Regions from separate parts of the Kitasatospora sp. NBC_00039 genome, predicted to be linked through region 3. Evidence: predicted binding sites of a transcription regulator. Region 3 holds the regulator's gene; each other region holds the start of a gene.
What was found. Region 3 encodes HrcA, which represses chaperone genes, less so after heat shock. Its sites were predicted from a motif close to TTNGCACTCNGNNNNNCNGAGTGCNAA; they were not measured.

Region 1 (3,984 bases), 660 kb from region 3:
GCTCCCGCGCAGAGCTCCACCAGGTGCCCCCGGCACTGCGGGCAGCCGGCGATCCACTGCTCCCCGGCCAGCTCGGCCAGCTCCACCGGGCCACCGCCTCCCCGCCCGGCCAGCGGGTGCGCGGCGGGCAGGAGGCCGACCAGCGGGTCGTCCAGCAGCGGGGTGACCACCAGATCGGACCAGTCGGTGCCGGCACTGAGCTGCTGGGCCTCCAGGTTGGCCTCGGCCCGCGCCTCGCGCGGCGTGCCGTGCGCGGGCGCGGGGGCCGGCGCCGGGGCGCCGCCGGGGGCCGGCGGGTAGCGGAAGGCCAGCGCGACCTCGCACTCGCCGCCGCGCAGCATCGCCAGCGACTCCGGCGGCTCGGCCTCGACCAGCGACACGCGGACCCCCGGATGGCTGTCCCGCAGCCGGGCGACGGCGGGCGGCACCAGAGTGGAACTCGCGGTCGGGAAGGAGACCAGCCGCACCCGCCCGGCCCGCAGCCCGGCGATCGCCGCCACCTCCTCCTCGGCGGCGGAGAGCCCGGCCAGGATCCCGGTGGCATGCTTGAGCAGCACCCGCCCGGCCTCGCTCAGCTGCATGCCGCGGCCCGAGCGGACCACCAGCGGGGTGTCGACGGCCTTCTCCAGGGCCTTCATCTGCTGGCTGATGGCGGGCTGCGTACAGCCCAGCTCACGAGCGGCGGCGGAGAAGGAGCCGGTGCGGGCGACGGCACGCAGGACGCGCAGATGGCGGGCCTCGATCATGGCTCAGTTATAAGCCAAACTTTGCCGTATGCAAAATTCCACTGATAGTTGAACGGTGAAGCACGCCCGACGCCGGAGGCCCGGCCCGGCTCCCGAAGGAGCGGGACCGGGCCTCCGGTCACTGATCAGGCGTCAGTGGGAGTGGCCGTGACCACCGTGCGAGTGGCCGTTGTCGGCCTCCTCTTCCTTCTTCTCCACCACGAGGGTCTCGGTGGTGAGCAGCAGGGAGGCGATCGACGCGGCGTTCTCCAGCGCGGAGCGGGTGACCTTGACCGGGTCGATGACGCCGGCCTTCAGCAGGTCGCCGTACTCGCCGGTGGCGGCGTTGAAGCCGTGACCGGCCTCCAGCTCCGCGACCTTGTGGGTGATGACGTAACCCTCGAGGCCGGCGTTCTGGGCGATCCAGCGCAGCGGCTCGGCGAGTGCCTTGCGGACGACCGCGACACCGGTCGCCTCGTCGCCCTCCAGGCCCAGGCCGCCCTCCAGCACCTTGGCGGCGTGGACGAGCGAGGCGCCACCACCGGCGACGATGCCCTCCTCGACCGCGGCACGGGTCGCCGAGATGGCGTCCTCCAGGCGGTGCTTGCGCTCCTTCAGCTCCACCTCGGTGGCGGCGCCGACCTTGATGACGCAGACGCCGCCGGCCAGCTTGGCCAGGCGCTCCTGCAGCTTCTCGCGGTCCCAGTCGGAGTCCGTGTTGGCGATCTCGCCCTTGATCTGGGCGACGCGGCCGGCCACGGCCTCGGAGTCACCGGCACCGTCGACGACGGTGGTCTCGTCCTTGGTGATGGTCACGCGGCGGGCGGTGCCCAGCACGTCCAGACCGGCCTGGTCGAGCTTGAGGCCGACCTCCTCGGAGATGACGGTGGCACCGGTCAGGGTGGCCAGGTCGCCCAGGATCGCCTTGCGGCGGTCACCGAAGCCCGGGGCCTTGACGGCGACCGCGTTGAAGGTGCCGCGGATCTTGTTCACCACGAGGGTGGACAGCGCCTCGCCGTCGACGTCCTCGGCGATGATCAGCAGCGGCTTCGAGGCACCGCCCTGCAGGATCTTCTCCAGCAGCGGCAGCAGCTCCTGGATGGAGGAGATCTTGCCCTGGTTGATCAGGATGTACGGGTCCTCGAGGACCGCCTCCTGACGCTCCGCGTCGGTGACGAAGTACGGCGACAGGTAGCCCTTGTCGAACTGCATGCCCTCGGTGAAGTCCAGCTCCACGCCGAAGGTGTTGGACTCCTCGACGGTGATGACACCGTCCTTGCCGACCTTGTCGATCGCCTCGGCGATCAGCTCGCCGACCTGGGTGTCCTGCGCGGAGAGGGACGCGACGGCGGCGACGTCGTCCTTGCCCTCGATCTCGCGGGCGACGGACAGCAGGTGCTCGGAGACGGCGGCGACGGCCTTGTCGATGCCCTTCTTCAGAGCGGCCGGGCCGGCACCGGCGGCGACGTTGCGCAGACCCTCGTTGACCAGGGCCTGGGCCAGCACGGTGGCGGTGGTGGTGCCGTCACCCGCGACGTCGTTGGTCTTGGTGGCGACCTCCTTGACGAGCTGCGCGCCAAGGTTCTCGTACGGGTCGTCCAGCTCGACCTCACGCGCGATGGTGACACCGTCGTTGGTGATGGTCGGAGCGCCGAACTTCTTGTCGATGACGACGTTGCGGCCCTTGGGGCCGATGGTCACCTTGACGGTGTCGGCCAGCTTGTTGACACCGCGCTCCAGCGAGCGGCGGGCGTCCTCGTCGAACTGCAGGATCTTCGCCATGTTCCCTATTCCCTCGGGGCTGCGGCCGGCATGCCGGCCGCCGGACTACGTGAACCAACAACCACGCCCCGGGCCCCTGTCACTGGGACACGGATCCGGGGCGGGCTGGAACGACTGACTTCTCGGTGCTGCTTACTTCTCGATGATGGCGAGAACGTCGCGCGCCGAGAGGACGAGGTACTCCTCGCCCTGGTACTTCACCTCGGTGCCGCCGTACTTCGAGTACAGGACGATGTCACCGACGGCGACGTCGAGCGGCAGACGCTGGCCGTCCTCGAAGCGGCCCGGGCCGACGGCCAGGACGACGCCCTCCTGGGGCTTCTCCTTGGCGGTGTCCGGGATAACCAGGCCGGAGGCCGTGGTGGTCTCGGCGTCGAGCGGCTGGACCACGATGCGGTCCTCGAGCGGCTTGATGGCAACCTTGCTGCTGGTGGTCACGTCCGAGCTCCCCTTCGGAGATTACGGGGTTGTCTAACGGGTAGTGGCGAACCTGCGGGCCTGCCGTCGCGGGGGTCAGACACGCTTCTTCGCGTTAGCACTCTCCTGGTGGAGAGTGCCAAGGACGACCATAGGCCGCGGTTAGCACTCAGTCAACCAGAGTGCCAACGGCGCGCCCGTCCGCTTCGGCAGCGGGATGAGCAGCCGTACGCATGTGCGACACCGGGGGCCTCCGTTCCTCCCGCCGGTCCGGGCCTTCGCGGGCTTCCCCGGCAGGTGACCGGCGAGAATGGCGCTGTGGAGACCGAGAACCTGCAGCCCCTGCTGACCCCCGAGGGCCAAGCCCTGCTCGCCGAGCTGCGCGAGTTCGCGCCCGAGGAGGAGCTGGCGCTGGCCACCCGGCTGCGGCGGGAGCACCCGGCCGGGCTCGTGTCGGCGGCGTTCGGGCAGGCACGGCTGCGGCAGCGGGCCCGGGCCAAGTTCGGCGAGGACGCCGACCTGATGTACTTCACGCCCAACGGGGTCGAGCAGTCCACCCGGCGCAACGTCGCCGAATGGCGTGCGCGGCGCTTCGCCGAGCTGGGGGTGCGCCGGCTGGCCGACCTCTGCTGCGGGATCGGCGGGGACGTGCTGGCGCTGGCGCGGGCGGGGATCGAGGTGCTCGCGGTCGACAAGGACCCGGCGGCCTGCGCCGCCACCGCCGCCAACGCCGCCGCGCTGGGCCTGGACGGCCTGGTCGAGGTGCGCTGCGCGGACGTCGCGGAGGTCGACGTCACCGGCTTCGACGCGGTCTTCACCGACCCTGCCCGCCGCACCTCGCGCGGCCGGGTGTTCGACCCCGAGGCGTACGCCCCGCCGCTCTCCTGGGCGATCGAGGCCGGCCGGCGCACCCCGGTCGGCGCGCTGAAGGTGGCCCCCGGCATCCCGCACGAGGCCGTCCCGGCCGACGCCGAGGCCGAGTGGGTCTCCGACCACGGCGACGTCAAGGAGGCGGTGCTCTGGTTCGGCACCAGGGCGGAGCGCCCGCACCGGGCCACCC
Region 2 (3,984 bases), 2.2 Mb from region 3:
GCGCTGTGCGGCGCCGACCGGCTCAGCGCTGCTGCGTGACCAGCGCATCGCGGATCTGGGTGAGCGGGACGACCTCCTTGGCCTCCGCCTCCGCCTGGGCCGCGGCAAGGGTTTTGCGCTTGGCGGTGTACTTGATCATGGACAGGACCGACGATGTTGGTGAAAGCGGCGCCGATGACCACGGCGACGGCGAGATCGACGACGTTTCCACGCAGCAGGAACTCTTTGAAGCCTTTCATGCCGCGTGAACGACAAGTCGTTGTCCGGTTACGGGTGATCTTCGCCGCCCTCCGATTGACAACCCGCTTGGTGGGCGGGCGCGGCTCCGGGCGGCGACAGGCCCGCCCATGCGGGCCCGGATGCCAGTGCCGCGGCCACGGCGAGCAGGAGCAGCGCGGGCAGCCCCGGCCGGTGCCGCAGGGCCTGCCGGAGCCGGTGGAGCCGGCCGGACCCGCGCCGGATCGGCGGGAACGACGGCACCTCCCGCCGCGGCGGGACTGCGGGCGCGGGGAGCGGGAACGGAAGGGGGAGGCTCGTGGTCGTCATGGGTACCGCCGGTGGTCGCAGGGCGTCGGCCCCGGGTGGGCCGGCTTCTGATGACGCACACTCTGGGCGGCTCGTAGGTCCGGCGGAAGGCCTTTCCGGGAACCTGTGGACAACCCGGGGCTGTGGATGAACTCCGCCACCCGCGCGGGCTAATTCAATGGCCGCGGGAATTCCATATGACCGCAGGAATGCCCCATGACCGCAGGAGTGCCACATGACCGCAGGAATGCCCCATGACCGCGGGGGCGAGAGGGATCGGGGAGCGCAATAGGGGCCCGGGAATACAAGGGGAAGGCCGGGAACGCGAAAGGCCCGCCGGCCCCGCCGGAGCGGGGTCAACGGGCCTTTCGAAAGCCTGGGATCAGCCGGCCGGCTTCGCCGCGGCCGCCGGAGCGGGGCTCGCCGCGGGGGCGGAGCCGCCCGAGGACGAGGCCGGGGCGGTCGACGAGGACGAGGTCGACGAGGTCGAACCCGCACCCACCGAGCTGGTGGAGGACGAGCGGCTGTCGGTCCGGTAGAAGCCGGAACCCTTGAAGACCACACCCACGGCCGAGAAGACCTTGCGGAGCCGTCCCTGGCAGTCGGGGCACGTGGTCAGCGCCTCGTCGGTGAACTTCTGCACCGCCTCCAGGCCGTTGCCGCACTCGGTGCACTGGTACTGGTACGTGGGCACTTGTCTTCCTCCTGGCACTCTCGCCTGATGAGTGCTAACGATGGTCAATGATGCGGCATTCCGCTGCATCAGTCCAGCGACTCGAATGTGAGATGAGCCGGGGGCCGCCGTGTGGCGACCCCCGCGTGAGTGCTGTAGGCGCTCCGCTCAGCCCTTGGCCGCACCCGCCAGCTGCCGCGTCACGGGTCGCTCGCCGCCGCCCGCGACCACCGTGCCGGTGGCGCTCGGCGCGACCAGCAGGTGCCGCAGCACGACCAGTGCGACGAGACCCAGCCCGGCGCCGGCCACCGGCACCAGGAACCCGGCCGACGGCCCGTGGCTGTCGATCAGCCGCCCGGCCACCGTGGAGCCGGTCGCCAGGCCGAGGCCGATGGCGCCGGTCAGCCAGGTGAAGGCCTCCGTCTTGGCGCCGTCTGCGACCAGCGTCTCGACCAGGGTGTACCCGGTGATCAGCGTGGGCGCGATGGCCAGGCCACAGACGAGGCCGGCGACGGACAGCGCGACCAGGTTGGGCATCGCCCAGAGCGTCGAGCACCCCAGCACCAGCAGCGCGTAGCTGGCCAGCAGCCGCTGCTGGGCGGCCCGGCGCCAGGCGATCATGCCGTAGAGCACACCGGCCAGCATCGAGCCGCCGGCGAAGATCCCGTACACCGTGCCGTTGGCGCCGGGCTGGCCGACGGACTCGGTGAAGGCGGTCACCGAGACCTGCATCCCGCCGAAGACGGTGCCGACGCCCAGGAACGCGCCGGCCAGAAGCCGGACACCGGGCGAGGAGAGCGCCGAGACGCGGCGGGCCCCCGGCTGGTGCGGGTGCCGGGCGGGGGCGGTGCGGCGCTGCGCGGCAAAGGCGAGCCCGCCGGCGACGGTCAGCGCGGCCTCGGCGATCAGCCCGGCCGAGGGGTTGACCGAGGTGGCGATGGCGCTGGCCAGCACGGGGCCGATCACGAAGGTGAACTCGTCCGTCACCGACTCGAAGGCGAACGCGGTGTTCAGCTTGGCCGCGGGCGCACCGTCGGCGGAGAGCTTGGCGACCCAGCGGGAGCGCACCATCGCGCCGATCTGCGGCACGCTGGCGCCGGCCGGCGCGGCGGCCACCAGCAGGGCCCAGACGGGGGCGTGGCCGAGCGCCAGTGCGATCAGCGCGCCGACCGAGACGGCGTGCACGATCACGCTCGGCACCAGGACGGCGGCCTGGCCGTACCGGTCGGCCAGCCGGCCGGTCTGCGGGCCGACGAGGGCCTGGGCGACGGCCGAGACGGCCGCGACGGTGCCGGCCGTGCCGTACGAGCCGTGGGTGTCGAAGACGAGCAGCAGGATGCCCAGGCTGAGCATGGCGTACGGGAGCCGCGCGGCGAAGGCGGGCGCCAGGAACGTCCAGGCGCCCGGGGTGCGCAGCAGTGCGCCGTACCCGACGCGGGCGGGAGCCTCGGTGGCGGACGCGGTGTCCGGCGAGGTGCCCGAGGGGGCGTCCATCGGGACGCCGCTGTTGTCGACCGTTCGGCGGGCCGTCACGGTCGGTCCTTCCTGCTGCCTGGTAGCGCGGAAGGGGCATGCGGTGGCCCCGACGGCGCCGAGAGTCGTCCTCTCGCGCGTCGACCGGGGTAGTTACCGGGCCGGCCCGGCGTGGTTTCCGGGGGTCTGGCCGCGGCCGCCGAGCGGTCGCGCCAACTCTGCGTCAGGCAGATGCTGGGTGTGTATCAACCATCATACATATACGCGCGTAGATGTCGCGCTTGCCTCCACAGTACAGGGCACATCCAAAATTATCCTGCCAATTGAAGGTAAATGCTGGACAAACCCTTCAGGGCCCCTGCTCGCGGTGCCCCAAGGCCCTCGCTCGCGGTGCCCCAAGCCCTCGGCCGTGACACCCCACGGCCCTCGGCCCCGTGACGCCCGGGCCCCTCGCCGGTGACGCCCGGGGCCCTTGCCCGCGGCACCCCGGGCCCTCGCCCCCGTGGCGCTTCCGGCCCTGCCCGTGACGCTCAGGCCCCCCGCCCGTACAGCCACCCGGCGAGCTTGCCGCCCTTGTCCACGGCCCGCAGCCGCCGCTCCGCCGCCTCGCTCACGTCGTCCGTGGTGACCACCAGCAGTTCGTCGCCGCCGCGCAGCACGGTGGCCTTGTCCGGCACGAAGCTGCTCCCCTCGCGGACGACCAGGGTGACCGCCGCGCCGGCCGGCAGCCGCAGCTCGCCGATCTCCACGCCCGACATCTTCGAGTTCGGCGACAGTGCCACCGACAGCAGGTGCCCGTGCAGCTTCTCCAGCGGGGCGGACTCGATGCCGAGGTCCTGGCCCATCGAGCCCTCGCCGATCCGCAGCCACCTGGCGACCAGGGGCAGGGTCGGCCCCTGGAGCAGGGTGAAGACCACGACCAGGATGAAGACGATGTTGAAGACGTCCTGTGCCATCGGCGCGTCCGCCACCATCGGGATGGTGGCCAGCACGATGGGCACCGCCCCGCGCAGCCCGGCCCAGCTCAGCAGTGCCTGTTCGCGCGCGGGCAGCTTGAACGGCGTCAGGGTCAGCACGACCGAGAGCGGCCGCGCCACGAAGACCAGGACGGCGCCGATCACCAGCGCGGGCACCACGGCCGAGCCCATCGTCTCGGGGGTGCAGAGCAGGCCGAGCAGCACGAACATGCCGATCTGACCGATCCAGGCCAGGCCGTCGGCGAAGCCGCGGACGGCCGGGCCGTGCGGAAGCTTGGCGTTGCCGAGGATGACGGCGCTGATGTAGACGGCGAGGAAGCCGGAGCCGTGCAGCAG
Region 3 (3,984 bases):
TGTGCCGGGCGAGCAGCCAGGAGTACCCGTACGCGTCCTTGGAGGCCTCCACCGGGACGCCGCCGCGCTCGGTGTCGGCGTCCAGCAGCGCCCGTACCTGCCGCTCGACCTCGCCGAATGCCCCGCCCTCGACGGAGGCGAAGCAGACCGATCCGACGCCGGTGGGCCGGAAGCCGGAGGCCGCCTCCAGGGTCAGCGCGGCGGACGGTACGCCGAACAGCTGGTCGAGGTCGGGCCTGACCGGCTTGGTGCGGCCGAACAGCGTGTCCAGGAATCCCACGGCGGTCCCTTCCGGAGGTGGTCCGGCTCGCCGGAGCGGCCCGGCGGCCGGAGGCGGTTCAGCGGCCGAGCTGGGCCGAGATCTTCGCCAGCTGCGCCAGCCGCTGCTCCAGCGGCGGGTGGGTGGAGAGCAGCTGCGAGGCGGCGTCCCGGGCGCTCAGCGCCGGGGCGAAGTAGAAGGCGTTGTACGCCTGCGCCTGGCGCAGGTCCTTGGTCGGGATCGCGGCGATCTGGCCGGTCACCTTGGTCAGTGCCGAGGCGAGCGCGCTGGGCCGGCCGGTGAGCTGGGCGGCCGCCCGGTCGGCGGCCAGCTCCCGGTAGCGGGAGAGCAGCCGGGTCAGCAGGAAGCTGATCGCGTAGACCACGACCGAGACCAGCGGGATGACCAGCGCGGCGATCGCGGCGTTGGAGTCGTTGCTGTTCCGGGCGCCGCCCATGAAGCCGCCGTACATCGCGATCCGGGTCATCGCCCCGGCCAGCACCCCGAGGAACCCGGCGATGGTCATCACCGCGACGTCCCGGTGGGCGACGTGCGACAGCTCGTGCGCGAGCACGCCCTCCAGCTCCTCCGGCTCCAGCCGCCGCAGCAGCCCGGTGGTGACGCAGACCACGGCGTTCTGGGGGTTGCGGCCGGTCGCGAAGGCGTTCGGCATGTCGTTGTCGGCGACCGCCACCCGGGGTTTGGGCATGTCGGCGAGTGCGCAGAGCCGGTCGACGGTGCCGTGCAGCTGGGGGTACTGCTCCGGGGTGACCCGGTGGGCGCCCATCGCCCGTTCGGTGATCTTGTCGCTGAACCAGAACTGCGCGACGAACAGCCCGCCCGAGATCAGCACGATCAGCGGCCAGGCCCCGCGCAGCAGTGCGATCAGCAGACCGGTGAAACCGACGTACAACAGCCCGATCACGAACATCGTCCCGACCATCCGGCCGGTCAGGCCGCGGTCCGGTGCGAAGCGGGTGTGCTGGCCCGAGGTCGACATCTCTGCTCCTCTGTTCGCCGTCCGCTATCGATGCTGCCACCCGGACGGGCGCGGGGCATCACCCGCGCGCCGCGGACTGCAAGCAGGATCACTGTGGCCGGGCCGTTCCTGCCGTCGGACCCGGGCCTTACACTGGCAGGTACGGTTCTGGCACTCGTGTGTTCAGAGTGCCAAAGCCGGGGCCCGCCAGTGGGGTCCGCAGCGAGACACACGGACACATGTCACATCGGACAACGTGCGAAGACGGAGGTGCGTGCCCCATGGCCGGTGAGGTCCGCCAGCTCGACGACCGCAAGCTCGCGGTCCTTCGCGCCATCGTCCAGGACTACGTGGGCACCGAGGAGCCGGTCGGTTCCAAGGCCCTCGTGGAGCGGCACAGCCTGGGCGTGTCCCCGGCCACCGTCCGCAACGACATGGCGGCGCTGGAGGAGGACGGCTACATCCACCAGCCGCACACCAGCGCCGGGCGGATCCCCACGGACAAGGGGTACCGCCTGTTCGTCGACCGGCTGGCCGAGGTCAAGCCGATGAGCGCGCCCGAGCGGCGGGCGATCCGGCACTTCCTGGACGGCGCGGTCGACCTGGACGACGTGGTCGCCCGGACGGTCCGGCTGCTCGCCCAGCTCACCCGGCAGGTCGCGGTGGTCCAGTACCCCTCGCTCTCCCGGTCCACCGTGCGCCACATCGAACTGGTGGCGCTGGCCCCGGCCAAGGTGATGCTCGTCCTGATCACCAACACCGGCCGGGTCGAGCAGCGGCTCGTGGACTGCCCGGGCACGGTCGGCGAGACCGTCCTGGCGGACCTGCGCGCCAAGATCAACACCAGGGCCGTCGGGCAGCGCCTGCCCGACGTCCCGGAGCTGCTGGACGAGCTGCCGTCCCAGTTCGAGGCGGCCGACCGGCCGGCCGTCACCACCGTCCTGGCGACGCTCTTCGAGGCGCTCGCCGAGCAGAACGAGGAGCGGATCATGCTGGCCGGCACGGCCAACCTGACCCGCTTCGGGCACGACTTCCCGCTCACCATCCAGCCGGTGCTGGAGGCGCTGGAGGAGCAGGTCGTCCTGCTCCGCCTCCTGGGTGAGACGGCCGACGCCGGGATGACGGTCCGGATCGGCCGGGAAAACGCGTACGAAGGGCTCAATTCCACCTCGATCGTCTCCGTGGGCTACGGTTCGGGCGACGAGAGCGTGGCCAAGCTGGGTGTGATCGGTCCGACCCGGATGGACTACCCGGGCACAATGGGGGCGGTGCGAGCGGTGGCACGGTACGTGGGCCAGATCCTGGCCGAGTCGTAGGAACGGCCACCATCGGACATCCGATGGTGGTACCAGTCGCAAGCACTTCAACAGGCGGAACAAGCGGAGCATTTGGTGGCCACGGACTACTACGCGGTACTCGGCGTCCGGCGGGATGCGGGGCAGGACGAGATCAAGAAGGCGTTCCGGCGCCTGGCACGCGAACTGCACCCGGACGTCAACCCGGACCCGAAGACGCAGGAGCGGTTCAAGGAGATCAACGCCGCCTACGAGGTGCTCTCCGATCCGCAGAAGCGTCAGGTCTACGACCTCGGCGGCGACCCCCTGTCGCCCAACGGCGGCGGTGCGGGCGGCTTCGGCGCGGGCGCGGCGGGCTTCGGCTTCTCCGACATCATGGACGCCTTCTTCGGCGCCGCCTCCGGCCAGCGCGGCCCGCGCTCCCGGACGAGGCGCGGCCAGGACGCCATGATCCGGCTGGAGATCACCCTGGAGGAGGCCGCCTTCGGCACCACCAAGGAACTCCAGGTCGACACGGCCGTCACCTGCACCACCTGCAGCGGCGAGGGCGCGGCCCCCGGTACCTCCGCGCAGACCTGTGACATGTGCCGCGGCAAGGGCGAGGTCTCCCAGGTCACCCGGTCCTTCCTGGGCCAGGTCATGACCTCCCGCCCCTGCCCGCAGTGCCAGGGCTTCGGCACCGTCGTGCCGACCCCGTGCCCGGAGTGCGCCGGCGACGGCCGTGTCCGCGCCCGCCGCACGCTGACCGTCAAGATCCCGGCCGGTGTCGACAACGGCACCCGGATCCAGCTGGCCGGCGAGGGCGAGGTCGGCCCCGGCGGAGGCCCCGCCGGCGACCTCTACGTCGAGATCGCCGAGACCAGCCACACGGTGTTCCAGCGGCGCGGCGACGACCTGCACTGCACCGTCACCATCCCGATGACGGCCGCCTCGCTCGGCACCCAGGTGCCGCTGCAGACCCTGGACGGGCTGGAGGAGGTCGACATCCGGCCCGGCACCCAGTCGGGCCAGTCGATCCCGCTGCACGGCCGTGGCATCACCCACCTGCGCGGCGGCGGCCGGGGCGACCTGATAGTGCATGTCGAGGTGCAGACGCCCACCAAGCTCGACGCCGAGCAGGAGGAGCTGCTGCGTCGCCTCGCGGTGCTGCGCGGCGAGGAACGGCCCTCGGGCCAGTTCGCGCCGGGCCAGCAGGGGCTGTTCTCCCGCCTGAAGGACGCCTTCAACGGCCGCTGACCGCACCGGCGCCCGGTGACCCGGACGGGGTCACCGGGCGCCGTCGTTCCACCGCACAGAGACCTCAGGGAACCCCATGACCGCGCCCGTGTTCGTCGTCGAGACCACGCAGCTCGCCACCGCCGCCCCCGGCGCGGTGGTCCGGCTGGACGGTCCGGAGGGGCGGCACGCCGCCGCCGTGAAGCGGCTGGAGCCCGGCGAGGCGGTGACCCTCG
Region 4 (3,984 bases), 2.0 Mb from region 3:
CGCCTGACCCCTCCACCCCGCCGCAAGGAGAAGCCCCCATGAGCGCCAACGTCCGCATCCCGACCATCCTGCGCACCTACACCGGCGGCGCCGCCGAGGTGGCCGCCGAGGGTGCCACCCTCGGTGAGGTCATCGCCGACCTGGAGAAGAACCACGCGGGGATCGCCGCCCGGATCCTGGACGACACCGGCAAGCTGCGCCGTTTCGTCAACGTCTACGTCAATGACGACGACGTGCGGTTCGCGGAGGGCCTGGCGACCGAGATCGCGGACGGCGCGAGCGTGTCGATCATTCCCGCGGTGGCCGGCGGCTGCTGAGCCGCACCGCCGACGGGAGGCCGTCCGGGTGTACGGAATTCCGTACACCCGGACGGCCTTCGCATTTCCCCCCGAGCTTCCGGGTGTTCCCGGGGTGTTTCCAGGTGCTTCCGGGATTCTTTCGGCGTCGCCGTGAAGGCCGCCCGCCCGGGCGCTTTCCCGGGCCGTCCCCGCGCGCCGCATTCCGGCGGGAATATTTCCCCCGCCAGTCGGAGTAGAGTGTCGCTCGGCCGGGAAGAGGGCCTCCCCTCCCCCCTCGCACCGGTCGTCGCCCCCCTGTTGCGCCCCGTACCGCCGGTGTATGTCCGGCCGCTGAGACCGGCGCCGGGCCCGCGGCCGTGAAACATGTCAGGCCGGTGTCAGAATTCTTGAGGGCATTTGGGTAATTCGTCCGCTATGTCCGGCGTGAAATGTGAAGTTTTTGGGCTTTTGGCCCGTCCTGTCCCCTGACGGGCCGGGGGAATTCCCGGCGGCTGGCTCTGTTGCAGAGGGCGTCGAGCCGGATACATTCAGCCGCGGTCGACGCAATCGCCCCTTCATCGGACACCGTCCGGTGGCTCGGCGGGGGGATTGTGGCGTGCACGGCTGCGCCCAGGGGGGGTTCCCCGGGCCGGCCTCAAACCAGACCCGGGCCCGCGACCTGCGGGCGCGTGAAGGGCCAGCACAGCACTAGGGGAGTTCGGAATGGCTCAGGGCACCGTCAAGTGGTTCAACGCGGAGAAGGGCTACGGCTTCATCGCGGTCGACGGTGGTGCGGACGTCTTCGTCCACTACAGCGCGATCCAGATGGACGGCTACCGCACCCTTGAGGAGGGCCAGCGGGTCGAGTTCGAGATCTCTCAGGGGCAGAAGGGCCCGCAGGCGGACATGGTCCGCGCGGCGGTCTGACCTTTCCGGCACCCAGGAGTTCGGCTCGGCCCATCGGCTGGTGCACCTCTTGCTTCGCGACGGGCCCGTGCGACACATGTCGCACGGGCCCGTTGCCGTGTCCGGGGAGTGGCCGGTGCGGCTCGCGGGTTGCCCATTGGGCTTGCACTCGCCCACCCAGAGTGCTAATCATTGGCGTTAGCACTCACAGCGTGAGAGTGACAGCGGACCGGGTCGGTGAGGCCCCCGGGAGCGGTAGGGGAAAGGACCCCCGCACACCAGGGCCGTCCGTCGCGGGCACCCCTTGGTCCGAGCAGTCGACCGTGTCCCGGAGGACCACTTCTGATGGCCAAGATCATCGCCTTTGATGAGGAAGCTCGCCGCGGCCTTGAGCGTGGCATGAACCAGCTCGCCGACGCAGTGAAGGTCACGCTCGGCCCCAAGGGTCGCAACGTCGTGCTGGAGAAGAAGTGGGGCGCCCCCACGATCACCAACGACGGTGTCTCCATCGCCAAGGAGATCGAGCTCGAGGACCCCTACGAGAAGATCGGCGCGGAGCTCGTCAAGGAGGTCGCCAAGAAGACCGACGACGTCGCGGGTGACGGCACCACCACCGCCACCGTGCTCGCCCAGGCGCTCGTCCGCGAGGGTCTGCGCAACGTCGCCGCCGGCGCCAACCCGATGGCCCTGAAGCGCGGTATCGAGAAGGCCGTCGCCGCCGTCTCGGACCAGCTGCTGGCCCAGGCCAAGGACGTGGAGACCAAGGAGCAGATCGCCTCCACCGCCTCCATCTCGGCCGCCGACACCCAGATCGGCGAGCTCATCGCCGAGGCCATGGACAAGGTCGGCAAGGAAGGCGTCATCACCGTCGAGGAGAGCAACACCTTCGGTCTGGAGCTCGAGCTCACCGAGGGCATGCGCTTCGACAAGGGCTACATCTCCGCCTACTTCGCCACCGACCTGGAGCGCATGGAGGCGACGTTCGAGGACCCGTACATCCTCATCGCCAACTCCAAGATCGGCTCGGTCAAGGACCTGCTCCCGCTGCTGGAGAAGGTCATGCAGAGCGGCAAGCCGCTCGTCATCATCGCCGAGGACGTCGAGGGCGAGGCCCTGTCGACCCTGGTCGTGAACAAGATCCGCGGCACCTTCAAGTCCGTCGCCGTCAAGGCCCCGGGCTTCGGCGACCGCCGCAAGGCCATGCTCGGCGACATCGCCATCCTCACCGGTGGCACCGTGATCTCCGAGGAGGTCGGCCTCAAGCTGGAGAACGCCGGCATCGACCTGCTGGGCACCGCCCGCAAGGTGGTCATCACCAAGGACGAGACCACCATCGTCGACGGTGGCGGCGACAGCGACCAGGTCGCCGGCCGCGTGAACCAGATCCGCGCCGAGATCGAGAACAGCGACTCGGACTACGACCGCGAGAAGCTCCAGGAGCGCCTCGCCAAGCTGGCCGGCGGCGTGGCCGTCATCAAGGCCGGTGCGGCCACCGAGGTGGAGCTCAAGGAGCGCAAGCACCGCATCGAGGACGCCGTCCGCAACGCCAAGGCCGCCGTCGAGGAGGGCATCGTCGCCGGTGGTGGCGTCGCGCTGCTGCAGGCCGGTGTCGCGTTCGACAAGCTGGAGCTCGAGGGCGACGAGGCCACCGGTGCCAACATCGTCCGCGTGGCCCTGGAGGCCCCGATCAAGCAGATCGCGACCAACGCCGGCCTCGAGGGCGGCGTCGTGGTGGAGAAGGTGCGCAACCTCCCCGCCGGTCACGGCCTGAACGCGGCCACCAACACCTACGTCGACCTGATCGCCGAGGGCATCATCGACCCGGCCAAGGTCACCCGTTCCGCGCTGCAGAACGCCGCCTCCATCGCGGCGCTCTTCCTCACCACCGAGGCCGTCATCGCCGACAAGCCGGAGAAGGCCGCTGCGGCCGCCGGCGGCGGCATGCCGGGCGGTGACATGGACTTCTGATCCTCCGGGGTCGGTCGTTTCCTGATCGCACGGGCGGTTCCCCTCGGGGAGCCGCCCGTGCGGCGTTCGTGCCGGGTGCTCTTTGGGACAATGTACGGATGGCTTCCTCCGACGACATCGAGACCGCCCTGCACAACGCGCGGGCGCTGATCCTGGCCGACCTGACCGCGAAGGACGTGGCGGACGCCGCCGTGGTGTCGCTGGTCGAGACGGCCGTGACCCACCGCCGCTGGTGGCTGGAGCAGTGGCCGGACGGCACCGAGTACGTGCTCGGGCTGGTCGCCCAGGACGTCCAGGACGCGCTGCTGGAGGCCTACGGCCGCTGGCCGCTCTGCGCCTCCTGCGCGGCCGACGGGGACCCGCACGCGCTCAGCGTCGAGCCCGAGCTGGGCCCGGAGCCCCACTGGGTCTGCGGCAAGGAGGGCACGGTCGTGGCACCCGTCGGGCAGCTGGCCTAGGGGCGTCCCCCGGCGCCTGCCGTCGGGCGGACGGGACTCCGGCGACGGGCCTCAGCCCTCCAGTGCGGCGAGTTCGGCGGCCAGGTTGGCGCGGGCGGGGGCGTCGAAGCGCGCGTGGGCGGTGGGGGTGCGGTAGAGCGCGGGCAGCGCGAGCAGTTGGCGCAGGACCGCCGCCCGGCCGGCCCGGAAGTCCGGCTCGGGGACGAAGGCGTACTCCTCCCGGACGGCGGCCGCGTACGCCGCGTACGCCTCGGGGGTGGTGCCGAGGACGGCGAGGTCGGCGTCGCAGAGCACCTCGCCGTCGCGGTCGCCGGGCTCGGGGTGGTGGGTGACGGTGAGCCGGACCAGCCGGGCCACCTCGGCGGTCCGCTGAT

Region 1: the regulator HrcA is predicted to act here: its motif matches at 3,087-3,113, upstream of groES (co-chaperone GroES).
Region 2: the regulator HrcA is predicted to act here: its motif matches at 1,231-1,257, upstream of OG286_RS16895 (FmdB family zinc ribbon protein).
Region 4: the regulator HrcA is predicted to act here: its motif matches at 1,347-1,373, upstream of groL (chaperonin GroEL).

The regions. Positions count from the first base shown of each region.
Region 1 covers NZ_CP108289.1:5,363,258-5,367,241, reverse strand. Annotated here, with positions in the region: gene OG286_RS23950 (LysR family transcriptional regulator) at 1-746, opposite strand, end outside; gene groL (chaperonin GroEL) at 879-2,507, opposite strand; gene groES (co-chaperone GroES) at 2,640-2,945, opposite strand; gene OG286_RS23935 (THUMP-like domain-containing protein) at 3,243-3,984, shown strand, end outside.
Region 2 covers NZ_CP108289.1:3,841,824-3,845,807, reverse strand. Annotated here, with positions in the region: partial or broken gene OG286_RS16900 (MscL family protein) at 183-239, opposite strand; gene OG286_RS16895 (FmdB family zinc ribbon protein) at 908-1,219, opposite strand; gene OG286_RS16890 (MFS transporter) at 1,367-2,692, opposite strand; gene OG286_RS16885 (potassium/proton antiporter) at 3,202-3,984, opposite strand, start outside.
Region 3 covers NZ_CP108289.1:6,028,146-6,032,129, forward strand. Annotated here, with positions in the region: gene OG286_RS26755 (PspA-associated protein PspAB) at 1-280, opposite strand, end outside; gene htpX (zinc metalloprotease HtpX) at 339-1,259, opposite strand; gene hrcA (heat-inducible transcriptional repressor HrcA) at 1,520-2,554, shown strand; gene dnaJ (molecular chaperone DnaJ) at 2,630-3,769, shown strand; gene OG286_RS26775 (16S rRNA (uracil(1498)-N(3))-methyltransferase) at 3,846-3,984, shown strand, end outside.
Region 4 covers NZ_CP108289.1:4,027,734-4,031,717, reverse strand. Annotated here, with positions in the region: gene thrC (threonine synthase) at 1-7, shown strand, start outside; gene OG286_RS17770 (ubiquitin-like small modifier protein 1) at 39-317, shown strand; gene OG286_RS17765 (cold-shock protein) at 1,002-1,205, shown strand; gene groL (chaperonin GroEL) at 1,530-3,152, shown strand; gene OG286_RS17755 (hypothetical protein) at 3,251-3,610, shown strand; gene OG286_RS17750 (hypothetical protein) at 3,662-3,984, opposite strand, start outside.